Regions from separate parts of the Streptomyces blastmyceticus genome, predicted to be linked through region 2. Evidence: riboswitches for the same ligand, from Rfam matches in the RefSeq annotation. Region 2 holds a riboswitch; the other holds the start of a gene.
What was found. Region 2 has a riboswitch for glycine ahead of gcvT (glycine cleavage system aminomethyltransferase GcvT). Riboswitches for the same ligand answer to the same signal wherever they lie in the genome.
Positions count from the first base shown of each region.

Region 1: another riboswitch for glycine. It lies ahead of gcvP (aminomethyl-transferring glycine dehydrogenase); the one in region 2 lies ahead of gcvT (glycine cleavage system aminomethyltransferase GcvT).

Region 1 is NZ_BAAABW010000030.1:7,800-17,527, reverse strand. Features, by position in the region: gene ABD269_RS29660 (double zinc ribbon and FHA domain-containing protein) at 1-478, shown strand, start outside; gene ftsR (transcriptional regulator FtsR) at 521-1,294, shown strand; gene ABD269_RS29650 (bifunctional nuclease family protein) at 1,347-1,820, shown strand; gene ABD269_RS29645 (MerR family transcriptional regulator) at 1,999-2,613, shown strand; partial or broken gene ABD269_RS29640 (DNA polymerase IV) at 2,692-4,045, shown strand; gene ABD269_RS29635 (PRC-barrel domain-containing protein) at 4,053-4,484, opposite strand; glycine riboswitch at 4,629-4,736, shown strand; gene gcvP (aminomethyl-transferring glycine dehydrogenase) at 4,921-7,803, shown strand; gene ABD269_RS29625 (DUF5999 family protein) at 7,984-8,190, opposite strand; gene ABD269_RS29620 (hypothetical protein) at 8,499-9,086, opposite strand; gene ABD269_RS29615 (glutamate-cysteine ligase family protein) at 9,579-9,728, shown strand, end outside.
Region 2 is NZ_BAAABW010000024.1:184,840-194,567, reverse strand. Features, by position in the region: gene ABD269_RS21570 (ABC transporter substrate-binding protein) at 1-662, opposite strand, end outside; gene ABD269_RS21565 (ABC transporter permease) at 721-1,719, opposite strand; gene ABD269_RS21560 (enhanced serine sensitivity protein SseB C-terminal domain-containing protein) at 2,058-2,828, opposite strand; gene ABD269_RS21555 (enhanced serine sensitivity protein SseB) at 2,985-3,782, opposite strand; gene ABD269_RS21550 (AAA family ATPase) at 3,999-4,664, opposite strand; glycine riboswitch at 4,818-4,915, shown strand; glycine riboswitch at 4,916-5,030, shown strand; gene gcvT (glycine cleavage system aminomethyltransferase GcvT) at 5,063-6,211, shown strand; gene gcvH (glycine cleavage system protein GcvH) at 6,290-6,664, shown strand; gene glyA (serine hydroxymethyltransferase) at 6,710-7,969, shown strand; gene ABD269_RS21530 (amino acid kinase family protein) at 8,032-9,018, opposite strand; gene ABD269_RS21525 (aspartate-semialdehyde dehydrogenase) at 9,015-9,728, opposite strand, start outside.

The sequences.
Region 1 (9,728 bases), on a different contig from region 2:
CTCCAACTGCGGTGCGCCGCTGCGCCCCGGGGCAGTGGCGGAGCGGGCTTCCGAGACGACCTCGACCATCTCCATCTCCGGTCTCGAGGCGTACGACTCCGAGACCACCGGTCAGACGCCGATCCCGACGCTCTCCCCCGAGGCCCAGGCGGCCGTCGACGCCCTTCCGCTGGGCTCGGCGCTGCTGGTGGTCCGCCGCGGGCCCAATTCGGGCAGCCGGTTCCTGCTGGACGGCGACCTGACCACCGCGGGCCGGCACCCGCAGAGCGACATCTTCCTGGACGACGTCACCGTCTCGCGGCGGCACGTGGAATTCCGCCGCGGGCAGAACGGCGGCTTCACCGTCGCCGACGTCGGCAGCCTCAACGGCACCTATGTGAACCGGGAGCGGATCGACTCGGTCGAGCTGTCCAACGGCGACGAAGTGCAGATCGGCAAGTACCGTCTGGTCTTCTACGGCAGCCAGCGGGGGATCTGACCCTCCCCGGTCTCCGTCCGGGGGTATCTCCAGGGAAGGGCCATGCTGCGAACACCGTCAGGCGGCGCCGGGTCATCCGGTGCCGCCGGTGCCGAAGGGCGGCTGGTGAGCATCGGCACGGTGCTCAACCTGCTGCGTGAGGAGTTCCCCGAGGTCACGATCTCCAAGATCCGTTTCCTGGAGTCGGAGGGCCTGGTCGAGCCTCAGCGCACGCCGTCCGGATACCGCAAGTTCAGCCCGGAGGACGTGGAGCGGCTGGGATACGTGCTGCGCATGCAGCGCGACCACTATCTGCCGCTCCGGGTCATCAGGGAGCACCTCGACGCGCTCGCCAGGGGCGAGCGCGTGCAGCTGCCCGTCGCCGGTCAGGTGCACGGTATCGACGCCCCCGCGGACGGGGCCCAGGGCGCGGGCGAGGTCGCCGTGGCGGCCTTCGAGCGCCCCACGGCCGCCCGTCTGGGCAGGCAGGAGCTCCTGGGCGCCACGGGCGTCACGGAGAGCGAGCTGGCCGAGTGGGAGTCGTACGGCCTGGTCGTGGCCCACTCGGACGGCGGATTCGACATTGATTCGGTCAATGTCGCGAAGCTGGTGACGGACCTGGGGCGGTTCGGCCTGGAGCCCCGGCACCTTCGCGTCATGAAGGCCGCCGCCGACCGCCAGGCCGGACTGGTCGAACAAGTGGTCGCACCGCTGCGCAGGCACCGCAACCCGCAGACCAGGGCGCACGCCGAGGCCACCGCGCGCGAGCTCGCGGCGCTCTCCGTACGCCTGCACGCGGCGCTTGTACAGGCCGCGCTGCGGGCGCGTTCGCACTGACCGGCGAGTGCCCGACTACCCAAACCTGCCGGGCACGTCCTAGGGTTGCTGTGTGAACGAGCTCGATGTCGTGGGTGTCCGGGTGGAAATGCCCTCCAACCAGCCGATCGTGCTCCTGCGTGAAGTGGGAGGCGATCGATACCTCCCGATCTGGATCGGACCGGGAGAGGCGACGGCCATCGCCTTCGCCCAGCAGGGCATGGCGCCGGCCCGGCCGCTGACCCATGACCTTTTCAAGGACGTGCTGGAAGCGGTGGGGCAGGAGCTCACGGAGGTCCGCATCACGGATCTGCGCGAAGGCGTGTTCTACGCGGAGCTCGTCTTCGCCAGCGGCGTGGAGGTCAGCGCCAGGCCGTCCGACGCCATAGCGCTGGCGCTGCGCACCGGTACGCCGATCTACGGCAGCGACGGGGTGCTGGACGACGCGGGGATCGCCATCCCGGACGAGCAGGAGGACGAGGTCGAGAAGTTCCGCGAGTTCCTCGACCAGATCTCGCCGGAGGACTTCGGCACCAACAGCCAGTGAGGCGTACTGCGGCCCTGTGAGCGGCAGGCGCGGCGCATTCGATTAGCCTTTCCCGGCACACGGATACGTAAAACCACTCTCTGGGTGATTATCACTCGGCGTGCCGAGTGTGGCGATCGTTGACGCGCCCCGGGTGACTGCCTACCGTCGAGAAGGCAGGTCAAGGACGGAGGTCGGCGTGAGAAGCATGGGCGACGGTACAGCGGTCGGCAGTCCGTATCCGCTGTATGGGGGAACGGTCGAACAGCCCTCCCGTCATACCGTCCCGGCCGCGGTCAGCGCACCGCAGGGGCCGGAGACCGACAAGATCGGGTATCGGGGGCCGACGGCGTGTGCCGCGGCGGGCATCACCTATCGACAGCTCGACTACTGGGCGCGTACGGGCCTGGTCGAGCCGAGCGTACGGCCGGCCTACGGCTCGGGGAGCCAGCGGCTCTACAGCTTCCGGGACGTGGTCGTCCTCAAGATCGTGAAACGGCTGCTGGACGCGGGGGTCTCCCTGCAGAACATCCGCACGGCCGTGCAGCACCTGGGGGCACGCGGGATGGGTGACCTCCCGCAGATGACGCTGATGAGCGACGGTGCCACGGTCTACGAGTGCACCTCGCCCGACGAGGTCGTCGACCTGCTCCAGGGCGGCCAGGGCGTCTTCGGGATCGCCGTGGGCGTCGTCTGGCGCGACATCGAGCACGTGCTCTCCCAGCTGCACGGCGAGCGTGTGGACACGGGCGAGACCCTCGTCGGCCACAACCCCGCGGACGAGCTGGCGAGGCGCCGCAACCGCGCGGTCTGAAGGCCCGGCGCGGCCCGCTCGCCGACGCTCCGTCGCACGTCAGCGCGATTGTCGGTGGTGTGCGGGAACATCGGTGGTGTGAGATCCGCACCGACGATCCTGCACCTGGACATGGACGCCTTCTACGCCTCGGCGGAGCAGGCGGCCAAGCCCAGCCTGCGCGGGAAGCCCGTGGTGGTCGGCGGGATCGGCCCGCGCGGTGTCGTCGCCACGGCTTCGTACGAGGCGCGCGTCTTCGGCGTCCACTCGGCGATGGCCACCGCCCAGGCGCGCCGGCTGTGTCCCAACGCCGCCTACCTCACCCCGAGGTTCACGCTCTACCGCGAGGTGAGCGAGGTCGTCATGGGCCTGCTGGGCGAGCTCTCGCCGCTGGTGGAGCCGCTCAGCCTCGACGAGGCGTTCGTCGACCTGGAGGCGGGCGGCGTCGAGCCCTCCGTGTCCGCGGTCCGGGCCGTGGGGGAGCGGCTGCGGCGGGACATCCGCGTGGCGACGGGCCTCAGCGGCTCGGTGGGGCTCGCCGGATCCAAGATGCTCGCCAAGATCGCCTCCGAGCAGGCCAAGCCCGACGGTCTGTTCCTCATCGAGCCGGGCACCGAGGCCGGGCTGCTGGGCCCCATGTCCGTCCGCGCCATCCCCGGGGTGGGCCCCGCCACGGCCGAGACGCTGCGCCGCGCGGGCATCACGACGGTCGCGGAGACCGGCGAGGCCGGTGAGGCGGAGCTGGTGCGGCTGCTCGGCAAGGCCCACGGAGCGGGGCTGTACGCCCTGGCCACGGGCCATGACGACCGGCCGGTGGTCGCCGAGCGGGACGCCAAGTCCGTGTCGGTGGAGGACACCTTCGAAGAAGACCTGACCGATCGCGTCCGGGTCCAGCTGGAGCTCGCCCGCCTCGCCGACCGGTGTGTGCAGCGGCTGCGGGCGGCCGGGCGCTCGGGGCGCACGGTCGTGATCAAGGTGCGGCGCTATGACTTCTCCACCCTGACCCGCTCCGAGACGCTGCGCGGGCCGACCGACGACCTGAGCGTGGTGCGGGAGGCGGCGGGGCGGCTGCTGGAGGGCGTGGACACCACGGCGGGCGTGCGGCTGCTGGGCGTCGGTGTCACGGGCCTCGCCGACTACACCCAGGAGGATCTCTTCGCCCAGGCCGCGAGCGAGGCCGCGGCCGCCGCCGAAGCGGCCGCCGCGGAGGTCCACCGGGCCGAGGGGGAGGAGCCCGAGGAGGCCCCGGAGGCCGTCGGGGCGCCGCCGCGCCGCTGGCTGCCCGGGCTGGACGTCCGCCACGCGGAGTTCGGCGCGGGCTGGATCCAGGGCAGCGGGGTCGGCCGCGTCACCGTCCGGTTCGAGCAGCCCTGGTCCGAGCCCGGGAGGGTGCGCACGTTCGCCGTCGACGACCCCGCGCTGGAACCGGCCGAGCCCCTGCCGCTGATACGGCCCGTGGATCAGCTGCCCGAGCCGTTGACCGTGCCGAGCCCCTCGTCGGCCCGCTCGGGCACCGAGGTCCCGGCCGGGCCGGACGCGGCACCCGTCGCGGGAGGGGAGCCCGCCGTGGGGAGCGCGAGGCCGTAGTGGTGGTAGAGCTGGAGCTCCTGCTCGGGGGAGAGGTGCCGGCCGACCCCGAAGTCCGGGGCGTCCTTGATCAGGGCGCGTTCGTAGGGGACGCGCAGCGTGTCGTCCACGACCTCGCTGGGTTCCAGGGGCACGAAGGCGTCGCGGCTGAACAGCCCGGTGCGTACGGCCGCCCACTCGGGCTCGCCGGTCTCGTCGTCGAGATACACCTCGTCCACGGTGCCGATCTTCGCGCCGTCGCGGTCGAACGCCTTGCGGCCGATGAGACTCCGCGGGTCGATATCGGTCTGCACCGTTCCTCCCATGGTTCGCGCTGTCCCCGACCGCCTCGGCAATCCCTTGAACACCCTCCTGAACACCCTCCCGACAACAACGAAAAGGCACAAAGCGGGAACCGGCCACTCGAGGGATCCCCTCCGACCCGCGCTGGTAGGCTGGCCAGTGGCCGCAGACCCCGTGCGGGAGAGTCCTCCGAGAGCCCTGCCGGGCTTCGACGGGGGCGCCGAAGGAGCAAATCCTCCCCGGAATCTCTCAGGCACACGTACCGCATGGACGAGGTCACTCTGGAAAGCAGGGCGGGCCCCGGTAGGCACGACGCCGAAGCCCGTCCTCACCGACGGTGAAAGCCGGTCCCCCGCGGCCCGGTGAAGCTCTCAGGTTGAGATGACAGAGGGGGAGGCCGTCCGGGTACCCGCGCCGTGGTACCCCTCGCAGGTCGCAATGACCAGGAGGCCTCCGCAGATGACAGCCCACCGCATCTCCCTTTCCGACCTGGAGCGTGGCACGCCCTTCGAGCGGCGCCACATAGGGCCCGACAGCGCGGCCCAGGCCAAGATGCTCGCCCAGGTCGGATTCGGCTCCCTCGACGAACTCACCGACGCCGCCGTGCCGGACGTGATCAAGGCCACCGAGGCCTCGGCCCTGCCCGAGGCCCGCAGCGAGGCCGAGGTCCTCGCCGAACTGCGCTCGCTCGCCGACCGCAACCAGGTGCTCGCCCCGATGATCGGCCTCGGCTACCACGGCACCTTCACCCCGCCGGTGATCCTGCGCAACGTCATGGAGAACCCGGCCTGGTACACCGCCTACACCCCCTACCAGCCGGAGATCTCCCAGGGCCGGCTGGAGGCGCTCCTCAACTTCCAGACCGTCGTCGCCGACCTCACCGGCCTGCCCACCTCCGGCGCCTCCCTGCTCGACGAGGGCACCGCGGCGGCCGAGGCCATGGCGCTCTCCCGCCGCGTCGGCAAGGTCAAGCAGGGCGTCTTCCTCGTCGACGCCGACACCCTGCCGCAGACCGTCGCGGTGATTCAGACCCGCGCCGAACCGACCGGTGTCGAGGTCGTCGTCGCCGACCTCTCCCAGGGCATCCCCGAGGAGACCGCCGAGCGCGGGGTCTTCGGTGTGCTGCTGCAGTATCCCGGTGCCTCCGGTGTCGTGCGCGACCTGCGGCCGGTCATCGAGCGCGCCCACGAGCTCGGCGCGATCGTCACCGTCGCCGCCGACCTGCTCGCCCTCACCCTGCTCACCTCGCCCGGTGAGCTCGGCGCGGACATCGCGGTCGGCACGACTCAGCGGTTCGGCGTCCCCATGGGCTTCGGCGGCCCGCACGCCGGATTCATGGCCGTGCGCGAACAGTTCGCCCGCAGCCTGCCCGGCCGGCTCGTCGGCGTCTCCGTCGACGCCGACGGCAACAAGGCCTACCGCCTGGCCCTCCAGACGCGTGAGCAGCACATCCGCCGCGAGAAGGCCACCAGCAACATCTGCACCGCCCAGGTGCTGCTCGCCGTCATGGCCGGGATGTACGCCGTCTACCACGGCCCCGACGGCCTCGCCTCGATCGCCCGGCGCACCCACCGCTACGCCACGCTGCTCGCGGCGGGGCTGCGGGCCGGTGGCGTCGAGGTCGCGCACGGCTCGTACTTCGACACCCTGACCGTGAGAGTCCCGGGCCGGGCCGCCGAGGCCGTCGCCGGCGCCCGTGACCGCGGCGTCAACCTCCGGCTGATCGACGCCGACCGGGTCGGGATCGCCTGCGACGAGACCACCACCCGTGAGCTCGTGGCCTCCGTGTGGTCGGCGTTCGGGGTGGACGCCGACATCGAGGCGCTGGACGCCACCACGCCGGACGCGCTCCCCGAGGGCCTGCTGCGCACCGACGACTACCTCACCCACCCGGTCTTCCACGCGCACCGCTCCGAGACCGCGATGCTGCGCTACCTGCGCAGCCTCGCCGACCGGGACTACGCACTGGACCGCGGGATGATCCCGCTCGGTTCCTGCACCATGAAGCTCAACGCCACCACCGAGATGGAGCCGGTCACCTGGCCCGAGTTCGGTGCGCTCCACCCCTTCGCGCCCGTGGAGCAGGCCGGCGGCTATCTCACGCTGATCACGGAGCTGGAGGAGCGGCTCGCCGAGGTCACCGGCTACGACAAGGTCTCCATCCAGCCGAACGCCGGCTCCCAGGGCGAGCTCGCGGGCCTGCTGGCCGTCCGGGCCTACCACCGCGCCAACGGCGACGAGCAGCGCACCGTCTGTCTCATCCCGTCCTCCGCGCACGGCACCAACGCCGCCAGCGCCGTGATGGCCGGGATGAAGGTCGTCGTCGTCAAGACCGGCGAGGACGGCGAGGTGGACGCCGACGACCTGCGCGCGAAGATCGCGCAGCACCGCGACGAGCTGGCCGTGCTGATGGTGACCTACCCCTCCACGCACGGGGTGTTCGAGGAGCACATCAGCGACATCTGCGCGCTGGTGCACGACGCGGGCGGGCAGGTCTACGTGGACGGGGCGAACCTCAACGCCCTGGTGGGCGTGGCCAAGCCGGGCCGGTTCGGCGGCGACGTCTCGCACCTCAACCTGCACAAGACGTTCTGCATCCCGCACGGCGGCGGCGGTCCGGGCGTCGGCCCGGTCGGCGTCCGCGCCCACCTGGCGCCGTACCTCCCCAACCACCCGCTCCAGCCCGCCGCGGGCCCGGCGACCGGTGTCGGTCCGATCTCGGCCGCTCCGTGGGGTTCCGCGGGCATCCTGCCGATCTCCTGGGCGTACGTCCGGCTGATGGGCGGCGAGGGCCTCAAGCGCGCCACGCAGGTCGCGGTGCTCGGCGCCAACTACATCGCCAAGCGGCTGGAGCCCCACTACCCGGTGCTCTACACCGGTCCGAACGGGCTGGTGGCGCACGAGTGCATCGTGGACCTGCGGCCGCTGACGAAGGCCACGGGGGTGAGCGTCGACGATGTCGCCAAGCGGCTGATCGACTACGGCTTCCACGCGCCCACCATGTCGTTCCCGGTCGCGGGCACCCTGATGATCGAGCCGACGGAGAGCGAGGACCTCGCCGAGCTGGATCGTTTCTGCGAGGCGATGATCGCCATCCGCGCCGAGATCGAGAAGGTCGGCTCCGGCGAGTGGGCGAAGGACGACAATCCGCTGCGGAACGCCCCGCACACCGCCGCCTCGGTGACCGGTGCGTGGGAGCACCCGTACACCCGTGAGGAGGCCGCATACCCGGCCGGGGTGTCCGCCGACAAGTACTGGCCGCCGGTGCGGCGCGTCGACGGCGCCTACGGCGACCGTAACCTCGTCTGCTCCTGCCCTCCGATGGAGGAGTACGAGAACTGAGCCCGAGCGGGGCCCGGGCGCGCGTCGCCCGGGTCCTTCGAGGCCGGACGCGAGTCGGGGCCGGTTCGGCGACTGCGCCGGGCCGGCCCCTGTCTGTGCGTGGTGCTGTGCGGTGCTGCCGTGCGTGGTGCGGATACGCGCTGTGCGCAGTGCCCGTACTGCGTGTGCGGTAGAGCTGTCTCAGGCAGCGGTCACCACATGACCTGTGCCCAGTGGCCGGTGCGGGGCGATGATCTGCCCGTCCGGCAGCAGCTCACCGGTGTCCTCGAAGCAGAGGACGCCGTTGCACAGCAGGCTCCAGCCCTGTTCCGGGAAGTGCGCCACGAGGTGGGCGGCCTCCCGGTCGGCGGATTCGGCTGACGGGCACATGGGCTGGTGCTGGCACATGGGAGGGTTCTTTCGCTGTGATGTGGTGGCTGTCCTGCGGCTCGGTGCTGTGGTCATGCCGCCCCCCGTTGGCGAATGGTTTGGTCGATACCAGTGTTGCCCCACGGGCGCGATTCCGCAGGGATTTCCCGGCAGCGCTCCTCTCCCGATGAGGACGCGTCACCCGTGCGGGCGGTTGCCGCCAACAAGACTGCCTCTTCGGGGGGTTCGGCGTGGCCGCGGTGGGCTAGTCCGGGAGGGTGAGCACAGATGTACGCCCCGTGGCTGCCGGGGCCACGGGGCGTGTCCGCTCCACTGCGGAGAGCGGCTCAGGCCGGTGTTTTGAGCAGTGGCGGCGGAGCGAGCCGGTGGGTGAGCACGGACAGCAGCTCGGCGAAGCGGTGCGCGCGGTGCGCGGCGATCCCGGGCGGCGCGGGGGCGAGCGGCACCAGCAGGTCGCCGGGGCCCGGCAGCCCGGACGCGGCGTCCGCGGCGACGTCGCCGTGCAGCCAGAGGGTGAGCATGTAGAGCTCGGGCACGGACAGCAGCCGCGGCTGGTACGGCGTCGGCAGCGCCTCGGCCTGGCGCACCGCGAGCTCGGTGGCGGCGAGATACGGCCCCTCGAAGAAGTGGGAGAACGCCCAGCCGTCCGCGGTCGGCGCCGTCTCGCCCGCGGCCACCGCGCGCTCGGGCCCCCGGATCAGGAAGCGCCAGCCGGTGAGCCGGGTGCGAGGGGTGCCGCCGCGCGGGGTGACCTGCTCCAGGACGTGTACGGGAAGCGGGAGTTCGGGGGTCAGCGGCCCGGTCGCGGCCCGCAGCGAGGGGGTGCGGGCCTCGCGTACGGCGGTGGGGGAGCCGAGGGCGGCGACGATGCTGAGCAGGGCGGGCGCGGGGGCGGTCAGGGCGTGCAGCGGCATGGTGGGTCGCCTCTCACTTCGGAGACACGTGGTGCTGGGCAGGTGCGGACGACGCTGTCGGCGTGCGGGGTCAGAGGGGGCCGGGGACCGTACCGACTGCCGGGGCCGGGGCGCTGCTCTCTGCCCTGTTCCGGAGTTTATACGACACATGTTCACATGGTGTTTCGGCTAGCTGTCGCGAGTATTTCCCGCAAGAGGAAATCCGGTGCGTCGCCCAAGGGTGATTTCGGTGATTCTGTGCCGAATTCTCTTCCCTCACCTCGGGTTATTCACCGGGGAGGGTAGGCCGGATCTCGTCGGTGTTTATCACCAGCGCAATGCGCAAAAACGGAGTATTGCACCATGCCGACGGAATGTGCCACGGCGCACACCTCGCAGAGCCTACTGGGTATGCGGTGCCGACGGGGCGTTATCGATCACATTGGCTGGGCATCATCGACCGTGACGCGGGCCGCCGACGCCGCGGGCGGCCCAGGTGAGGAGGGCGCTGCGATGGGTGAGAAGCTGGTGGCCGAGGGGTTCGACCTCGCCGACCGGCAACGCCACCGGGACAAGCTCCGGCAGTGCCTCGACGCGCTGGCGCGACTGCTGGCGGAGAAGCGGTTCGACCGACCCCGGAATCTTATGGGCCTGGAGATCGAG
Region 2 (9,728 bases):
GGGGCGGTCTGCGAGAAGGTCGCGAGGTAGTCGAAGTCGGCGAAGGCGTCCTTGAGATGGAAGACGATCGTCTGGTCGTCGGGCGTCTCGATGGACTTCAGGCCCTCGGGCGACGTGTCCTTGTACGGGCCCTCGTACTTGTCGCCGCCCTCCAGGTGCGCCTTGAAGTAGGTGGGGCCGTTGGACAGCGCGGCGGGCGCGAAGTTGCTGCGCTCGATGGCGTATTTGACGTCCTTCGAGGTGACCGGCGTGCCGTCCTCGTACTTCACCCCGGCGCGCAGCTTGTACGTCCAGGTCTTGGCGTCCGGGCTCGGCTTGCCCAGGGACTCGGCGAGGTCCGGGACGACCTCCAGGCCCTCCTTGCCCGCGGCGGGCTTGAAGCTGGTGAGCGAACGCCCGTAGAGGCGGGAGAAGTTCTGCACCCAGCCGTAGTAGGTGTTGCCCGGGTCGAGGGAGTCGGGCACGTCCGAGACCTCGTAGGTGGCCGTTCCCCCCTTCTTGTCGGACTTGTTGACGATCGAGGAGAGGGCGGCGTCGGCGACCGCGTTCTTGTCCCCGCCGCCCTTGCCGCCATCGCTCTTCGAACTGCTGCTGCACGCGGACGCCCCCAGCGCCAGCACCACGGCGGTGGTCAGCACCGCCGTCCCTTTTCTTGTCTTCACCTGAGGAAAACCCCCTCTGTGGATGGTTGTGGCGCGGTGGACGGAAGGTCGCCGCGGATCACTTGCTGCGGGGGTCGAGGGCGTCCCGCAGCCCGTCGCCCAGCAGGTTGAATGCCAGCACCGTGATGAAGATGGCGAGACCTGGCACGAACATGTACTGCGGATCGGCCTGGTAGAGGTCCGTCGCGCTGGTGAGCATGCCGCCCCAGGACGCCTGCGGCGGGGCGATGCCGACGCCGAGGAAGCTGAGCGCGGCCTCGAAGAGGATGTTCGTCGGGATCAGCAGGGTGGAGTAGACGAGGATCGGGGCCACCAGATTGGGCAGCAGTTCCCGGAAGAGGATGAACGGCCCGCGCGCCCCGAGGCTGCGGGACGCCTCGACGAACTCCCGCTCCCGGAGGCTGAGCGTCTGGGCCCGCACGATCCGGCCCATGTAGGGCCAGTTGAAGAAGCCGATCACGAAGATCAGCACGCAGATGCGCAGCGGCAGACCGGAGAGGCCGAACGCGCCGTCCTGGAGCGCCGCCGAGATGGAGATCGCGAACAGCAGGAGGGGGAAGGCGAGGAAGGTGTCCATCATCCGGCTGATGACGCTGTCCACCCAGCCGCCGTAGAAGCCCGCGACGACGCCGAGTACGGTGCCGATCACCACGGAGAGGAGGGTGGCGCCGGTGGCGACGATCAGGGAGACCCAGGAGCCCTCGATGACGCGGGAGAGGATGTCGCGCCCGTACTGCGGGTCGACGCCCAGCGGGTGCTCCCAGCTCATCCCGCCGAACCCGCTTTTGGGAGCGAGCAGTTCGGGGTCGATGAGGTCCTGGTGGAACTGGTTGGGATCGAGTCCGAACACCGACTCGATCGGCTTGGCCAGCACGGCGAGCAGGATCAGCAGGACCACCACGACGCCGCCGGCGACGGCGACCTTGTCGCGCTTGAAGCGGATCCAGGCGATCTGGGTGAGCGAACGCCCCTCGATCTGGCTCTTCCTGGCCCCGGCGAGTACGGCCTCGGGCTGCGCCCCGGCAGCCGCCCCGGTGGTATCGATAGGTGCGGTCACAGTGCCTTTGACCCCTCTCGGCCGGGGGTGACCGGCCCACGCCCGCCGCTGACGGCGGCTTGGATCTCACATGTACACGTGCAGACTGGTGCAGTTGGTACCGGTGGAGCGGAAGGTCACAAAGGGGTTCGTACGCAGGAGCGACGTCCCTTGGAGCGGGAGTCTTCAACGCGGCCGCGATCACCCGCCAGCCCTGGCCGGGAATGGATGCGCAACCGTGATCTGACCAGTCGGCTTCCGTTATCCGAACGCCAGGCGTCAGTGAGCGGATCATTACCTGCCGGACGGCAACTCGTGCCGCCTGCAAGCATATTGGGGCTGCCGCGGAACGGACCCGCTCAGTACGCCTGCGCGGTGCCGCCGGGGTGGCCGACCGGCGGATAGCCGTAGCCCCCGGCGGGGGACGGCGCGGCCGGGGCCCCGCCGTGGACGTCGCGGTCGAAGAAGGGGCGGGTGTTGGCACGCATCCACATCGCGACCGGGTCGTGCTCGTCCGACATCGCCACCGTGGAGACCGGCAGCCCCTCGGGAACCGCGCCGATCGACTGGCGCATCATCAGCCGCACCGATTCCACGGCGGCCTGCGAGCCGTCGTAGAGATCGAGGCCGATGGCCAGATAGGGGGTGCCGAGCGCGGGCTGCACCCAGGCGCGGCGCAGCGCCCGCACCGCGGGGGTGCGGTGGGCGTTCTGCCCGAGCAGGGCGTAGAACTGCGGGAGTTCCAGGGCCGGCTCGCTCAGGTGCAGCGGCCCGGCGGGCAGCCGGTCCAGTCCGGCCGCGATCCGCCGCAGGTCCAGCCAGGGCACGCCGACGCCGCCGCCGGGGGCGTGCGGGTTGAGCCACAGGCCCCAGCGGTCGGGGTAGAGCGAGCTCGCGACGGCGCGGCCGGGGACGACGGCGTGGGCGCGGTTCCAGCCGCTGGCGGCGAGCTCCTGCGCGGAGGTCACGCACGGGGCGTAGCCGAGGCCGTCGACCTCCATGTTGCCGTACTGCGCGTCGGGCGAGCCCGCCTGGCCGTGCCAGAGCAGCATCCAGACGCTGCCCTCGGCCAGCGCGTGCAGGAGCGCCTCGTACGTGTCGTACCGACCGGGCGCCACCTGGCGCAGCATCTGCTCCACGCCGCTCTCCGCGCCCGCGCTCACCTGGGTCCGCCTCTTCTCTCGGCCGTCTCCCGGCCGCTTACTCCTGTGCCCCGGGGCGCGGCAGCGCACCCGGTCCGGTCATCCAACCAGCTTACGAGCCCGCGGCGGCGGGCATGGGTGGAGTCACAGGTCACGGTCGTAGAACGGGCGGACCTGCGTCGACATCCAGTCACCGACCGGGTCCCGCGCCACGTCGAGGAAGACCAGCTGCACGGGCCAGGCCACGGGCGCGGTCCCGAGCGCCCGGCCGAGTGCGGCCATGACGGCCTCGCGGCTGCCGGGGTCGGGCAGGTCGAGCTCGACGCCGACGAACAGCGCGGGGGCGCCGCCCTCGACGCTGGCGAGCGCCCGGCGCGCGGTCCGTACGACCTTGGCCGCCGCGAACTCCAGCCCGGCGGCGGCGAGGAAGCCGGTGGGCTCGTCCTGCCAGTCCGGCTCGAAGAGGCGCACCCGGCCGCCGGTGGCGTCGCCGTCGAGGAGCGTGCGGCCCGCCCGGCACAGCTCGGCGACGGCGGGCGGCGGGAGGGGCGCGCCGACGGCGCCCTCGGGGTTGACCGCGATGCCGACCTGCGGGGGCAGGCCGCGGGCGAATTCGACGGCGGGCGCGACGGTGAAGGACATCCGGTCGCCGACGACCCGCAGGAACTCCGCCTCGGAGCTGAACACCGGCACATAGGCGGCGCCGTCGAGCTCCAGGGTGGGGAGGTCGAGGTCCCGGCTGTCGGGTCCGCCGCCGTTCGGCAGCGGCACCCACACATGGCTGCGGCCGAGCGCCTCGACGATGCGGGCGCCGGCGCCGGGCACGCCCAGGGAGGCGGCGAGCACGGCTTCGAGTTCATTGGCGGGCCAGCCCTCGGGGAGGCCGCCCAGGGGGGCACCGGCCGGGGCCGCGGGCCGACCGTACTGCTCGGGGATGCTCATCTCGTCCAACTCGCCCAACGCCGTCCAACCACCGTATCGACAAAGCCGCAACCGAACCCTAACGGCTGCACCCCCGTCCGCTCCCGTCGGCTGCCGGAATCGACACCGATGTCCCAGGTCAGGACGGATCAGGGGATGACTCCTCCCTCACAGGGAACGACGCTCGCAGCAGGCAACGGGTTGCCCGGTGCCACCGGCTGTCACACGGTGCTCATTTCAGCCGCCGGCCGGCGTGGACGGACCGAAGGCGATCCCCCGCAGCGCGTCGGCCGCCGCGCGGTCCACCAGCACCATCGACCGCATGCCCGGCGGCAGGCGGCCCGCGGCCACGAGCCGCCCCACCCCGCGCCGGTGGCGGCGGAACGCCCAGGCCGAGACCAGCCGCCCCCGGGCCCACTGCCCGGCGAGCGCCGTGCCCACCGGCACGTCCAGCACCACCAGATGCGCGCCGCCCCCGCGCCGCCGCGCGGCGCGCACCGCCCACCGCCGCACCCAGCTCCGCTCCCCGCAGTCGTGCACGACCGCGCTCGCACCGGAGCGCAGCGCCCGCCGCAGGGCGGCGTAGTGGACGGCCCGCACGACCGGCCGGTAGGCCCCGTACGGCAGCCAGCGCGGCGTGCGGCGCTCCAGGCGCTCGCGGGAGTCCTGCGAGTCGACGCACCAGACGAGACCCCCGCGCCCGTCCAGGGCGGGCACGGCCCTGCGTATGAGCGTGGACTTCCCGCTGCCCGGCAGCCCGGAGACGATGACGAGATCCCCCGCGGGATACCGCAGCTCCGCGCGGCCGGCGCCGCCGCGCAGATCCACCACCCCCGCCGGCGTCACCGCGCACCCGGGCGGCGCCGCCTCCGCCCGCCCCGCGTCCGTACTTCGCGCCCGCACGCCGATCGCCCTCCCCCGTCCCGCCCCCTGCCCCGCACCCACGGAACGTAAAGAAAAGGTAATCCAATTGAGAGGGCGGTGGGCAGTCCCTCACGCGCCGGTCCGTGCAATGATGTGCGCGCCAACTGCGTACTCAATTGCATACCGGCCGCTCGAATCCACGCGGGAGAGTTCCAGCCACTGATGTCGCTGGGCGCCGAAGGAGCAAGTTCCTCCCTTGAATCTCTCAGGCCCCGTACCGCGTGGGCGAGGCAGATCTGAAAAGCGGGCCGCCCTGTGCGGTCCCACCCAAGGTGCAAGCCGAGGAAGCGCTCGTCGCCGACGCTCCCGGTGAACCTCTCAGGTTCCGATGACAGATGGGGAGGACGTCCTCACCGCCATGCCTGGGAGCCCACACCATGACTGATGCCCCTCGCCGTCAACGGAGTAATGCCGTTAGGCACACGGCCCTCGACGCGCTGCACCGCGCGCTCGGCGCCACGATGACCGATTTCGCCGGCTGGGACATGCCCCTGCGCTACGGCAGCGAGCGCGACGAGCACCTGGCGGTGCGCACCCGCGCCGGGCTCTTCGACCTCTCCCACATGGGCGAGATCACGGTGACCGGACCGCAGGCCGCCGCCCTGCTGGACCACGCGCTCGTCGGCAACATCGGCGGCGTCGCCGTCGGCCGCGCCCGCTACACCATGATCTGCCGGGAGGACGGCGGGATCCTGGACGACCTGATCGTCTACCGCCTCGAAGACGAGGGCTACCCGAAATACATGGTCGTCGCGAACGCCTCCAACGCCCAGGTGGTGCTGGACGCGCTGACCGAGCGGGCGGCGGGCTTCGACGCGGCCGTGCGCGACGACCGGGACGCCTACGCGCTGCTCGCGATCCAGGGCCCCGAGTCCCCCGGCATCCTGAAGTCGCTGACGGACGCCGACCTGGACGGCCTCAAGTACTACGCGGGCCTGCCGGGCACCGTGGCGGGCGTGCCCGCGCTGATCGCGCGCACCGGCTACACCGGCGAGGACGGCTTCGAGCTCTTCGTCGCCCCGGCCGACGCCGAGAAGCTGTGGCAGGCGCTGACCGACGCGGGCGCCGGTGCGGGTCTCGTGCCGTGCGGCCTCTCCTGCCGGGACACGCTGCGCCTGGAGGCGGGCATGCCGCTGTACGGGCACGAGCTGACGACCGCCACCACGCCCTTCGACGCGGGCCTGGGCCGGGTCGTGAAGTTCGACAAGGAGGGCGACTTCGTGGGCCGCGAGGCGCTCGCCGTAGCCGCGGAGCGCGCGGAGAGCAACCCGCCGCGCAAGCTGGTCGGCCTGATCGCGACGGGCCGCCGGGTGCCGCGCGCCGGATATCCGGTGGTCGTCGGCGGCGAGGTCGTCGGCGAGGTCACCTCCGGTGCCCCCTCCCCCACGCTCGGCAAGCCGATCGCCATCGCGTATGTCGACGCGGCGCACTCCGCGCCCGGTACAAATGACGTATCCGTGGACATTCGCGGCAGCCATGAGCCGTACGAGGTCGTCGCCCTGCCCTTCTACAAGCGGCAGCGCTGACCCCTCCCCGAGCCCCTTCCGTCTCACCTGTCAATACCCGTTGCACAAGCACCCACGCGCATCCAGGAGAATCAAGCCATGAGCAACCCCCAGCAGCTGCGCTTCAGCAAGGAGCACGAGTGGCTGTCGGCCGCCGAGGACGGCGTGGCGACGGTCGGCATCACCGAGTTCGCGGCCAACGCGCTCGGTGACGTCGTCTACGCCCAGCTCCCGGCGGTCGGCGACACGGTCACCGCGGGTGAGTCCTGTGGCGAGCTGGAGTCGACCAAGTCGGTCAGCGACCTCTACTCCCCGGTGACCGGCGAGGTCGTCGCGGCCAACCAGGACGTCGTGGACGACCCCGCGCTGGTGAACTCCGCCCCCTTCGAGGGCGGCTGGCTGTTCAAGGTGAAGATCACGGACGAGCCGGGGGACCTGATGTCCGCCGACGAGTACACCGCCTTCGCCGGCTGATACCCGCCCCGCCCTTCTCCCGCCCAGGAAGTCCAGGAAGAACTCATGTCGCTTCTGAACAGCTCCCTCCATGAGCTCGACCCCGACGTCGCCGCCGCTGTCGACGCCGAACTCCACCGCCAGCAGTCCACCCTCGAGATGATCGCGTCGGAGAACTTCGCTCCGGTCGCCGTCATGGAGGCCCAGGGCTCGGTCCTCACCAACAAGTACGCCGAGGGCTACCCGGGCCGCCGCTACTACGGTGGCTGCGAGCACGTCGACGTCGTCGAGCAGATCGCCATCGACCGGATCAAGGCGCTCTTCGGCGCCGAGCACGCGAACGTCCAGCCGCACTCCGGTGCGCAGGCGAACGCGGCCGCGATGTTCGCGCTGCTCAACCCCGGCGACACCATCCTGGGTCTGAACCTCGCCCACGGCGGGCACCTGACCCACGGCATGAAGATCAACTTCTCCGGCAAGCTCTACAACGTGGTCGCCTACCACGTCGACGAGAAGACCAACCTGGTCGACATGGAGGAGGTCGAGCGCCTCGCCAAGGAGCACCGCCCGAAGCTGATCGTCGCCGGCTGGTCGGCGTACCCGCGCCAGCTGGACTTCGCGGCCTTCCGCCGGATCGCGGACGAGGTCGGCGCGTACCTGATGGTCGACATGGCCCACTTCGCGGGTCTCGTCGCCGCCGGGCTGCACCCCTCCCCGGTGCCGCACGCGCACGTCGTCACCACGACCACCCACAAGACGCTGGGCGGCCCCCGCGGTGGTGTGATCCTCTCCACGGCCGAGCTGGCCAAGAAGATCAACTCCGCGGTCTTCCCCGGTCAGCAGGGTGGTCCGCTGGAGCACGTGATCGCCGCGAAGGCCGTCTCCTTCAAGGTCGCCGCGAGCGAGGAGTTCAAGGAGCGCCAGCAGCGCACGCTGGAGGGCGCGAAGCTCCTGGCCGAGCGCCTGATGCAGGCCGATGTCACCGAGGTGGGCGTCTCCGTCCTCTCCGGCGGCACCGACGTGCACCTGGTGCTGGTGGACCTGCGCAACTCGCAGCTGGACGGCCAGCAGGCCGAGGACCGCCTCCACGAGGTCGGGATCACGGTCAACCGCAACGCCATCCCGAACGACCCGCGGCCCCCGATGGTCACCTCGGGTCTGCGGATCGGCACGCCGGCGCTGGCCACCCGCGGCTTCCAGGCCGAGGACTTCCGCGAGGTCGCGGACATCATCGCCGAGGCGCTGAAGCCGTCCTACGACGCGGAGTCGCTGCGCGGCCGGGTGAGCGCCCTCGCGGCGAAGCACCCGCTGTACCCGTCGCTGTAGTCACGGGCATCCGACGGCCGGTACGGAGGTTCTCCTCCGTACCGGCCGTCGTTGCGTGGGCGTCAGGTGATGAGGACGCCGCTGTACGCGGAGCGGGCCTTGGGCGGCGCCGGCGGGGCGTCCTCCGCGGAGTCCGGGAACAGCTCCCGGTGGGCGCGGCGGGCCCGGTCCGCCGCGTCGGCGCCGGGGACGAGGGTGTGCTCGGCCGGGCCGTCCTCGCGCAGCGTCGTGATCCGGGTGAGGCCGCCCCCCTCGGCGGACACCACCACGGCGGGGGCGGGCGGCCCCTGGCCGACGACCGTCCCGTCGCCCTCGCTCGGCGGCAGCGGGCGGCAGTGGAGCAGGACCCCGTGCCGTTCGGCCCAGTCGACGGCCCGGGTGTGGACGACCTTCGCGCCGTGGTGGGACATCCGGCGGACCGTCTCGTAGGCGACACGCTCCAGGGTGCGGGCGGCCGGGACGAGGTACGGGTCGGCCGTGCAGATCCCGGGGACGTCGGAGAAGAGCTCGCAGACGGGGGTGCCCAGGGCGCCTGCGAGGGCGACGGCGGAGAGGTCGGAGCTGTTGCGGCCCAGCATGACGGTGCGGCCGGCGCCGTCGACGGCCCGCCCGCCGGGGACCACGGCGACCGGGCGGGCGGCCAGGGCGGCGGCGAGCGGCCCGGGGTCGGCGCGGAGCAGGGCCGCGTGCTGCGGCGGGCCCTCGGCGAGCAGTCCGATGCCCGCGGCGGCGAGCGGGCTCGCCCGCAGGCCGACCATGTCGAGCACGGCGGTGAGCAGGGCCACGCTGACCGTCTCGCCGCTGGTCAGCAGCATGGCGGCCGCCTCGGGGTGCGGGTCGGGGGCGAGCCGTTCGAGGGTCTCCTTCAGCCGACCGGTCGTGCCGGACATGGCGCTGACCACGACGACCACGGGGCGACCGCTCTCCGCCGCGCGCCCGGCCACATAGCGGGCGACACGGGTGAACCCCTCCAGTTCGGCGAAGGCCGAGCCGCCGAACTTCAGCACCAGCGGGGTGAGCGGCCCGCTCGCCCTTCTCGGCCCGGTCACCGCAGCCACCCCGCTTCGACTGCGGTCTCCACGATCTGCAGGGCGTTCAGGGCGGCGCCGACCCGGAGGTTGTCGGCGACGACCCACAGCCACACGGCGTGCGGATCGTCCGGCTCGACGCGGACGCGGCCGACGTGCACCAGGGCCCGGTCGCGGGGGGTCGCGAAGACGGTCCGGGGCGTCGGGTAGCCGTCGCGGTACAGGCGGATGCCGGGTGCGGCCGCCAGGGCGTCCTCGACCAGCGCCGTGGTGACGGGCTCGCGCAGCCTCACGTGCACGGCCTCGGAGTGGCAGTGGAAGACGGGGACACGCACGGCGGTCGCGGTGAGTCGGAGGTCCGGCAGCCCGAGTATCTTCCGCGGCTCGCGGGCGAGTTTGCGCTCCTCGTGGGTGAAGCCGCTTCCGTCGGGCAGCCCGATCCCGGGCACGAGGTCGAACGCGAGCGGCTGCCCGAAGCGGCCCGGGGGCCCGCCCGGTTCCGGGGCGGCCGTGGGATCGTCCAGGGCGCGCCGGGAGTCCCGGGCCAGTTCGCCGAGGCCGCGCAGCCCGCCGCCGGACGCCGCCTGGTAGGTGGTGAGGACGACGGACTCCAGCCCGGCCGCCGTGTGCAGCGGGTGCAGGGCGCGGACGAGCTGGATCGCCGAGCAGTTGGGGTTGGCGACGATGCCGCCCGGCGGCCGGGCGGCGAGGGCGTCCGGGTTGACCTGCGG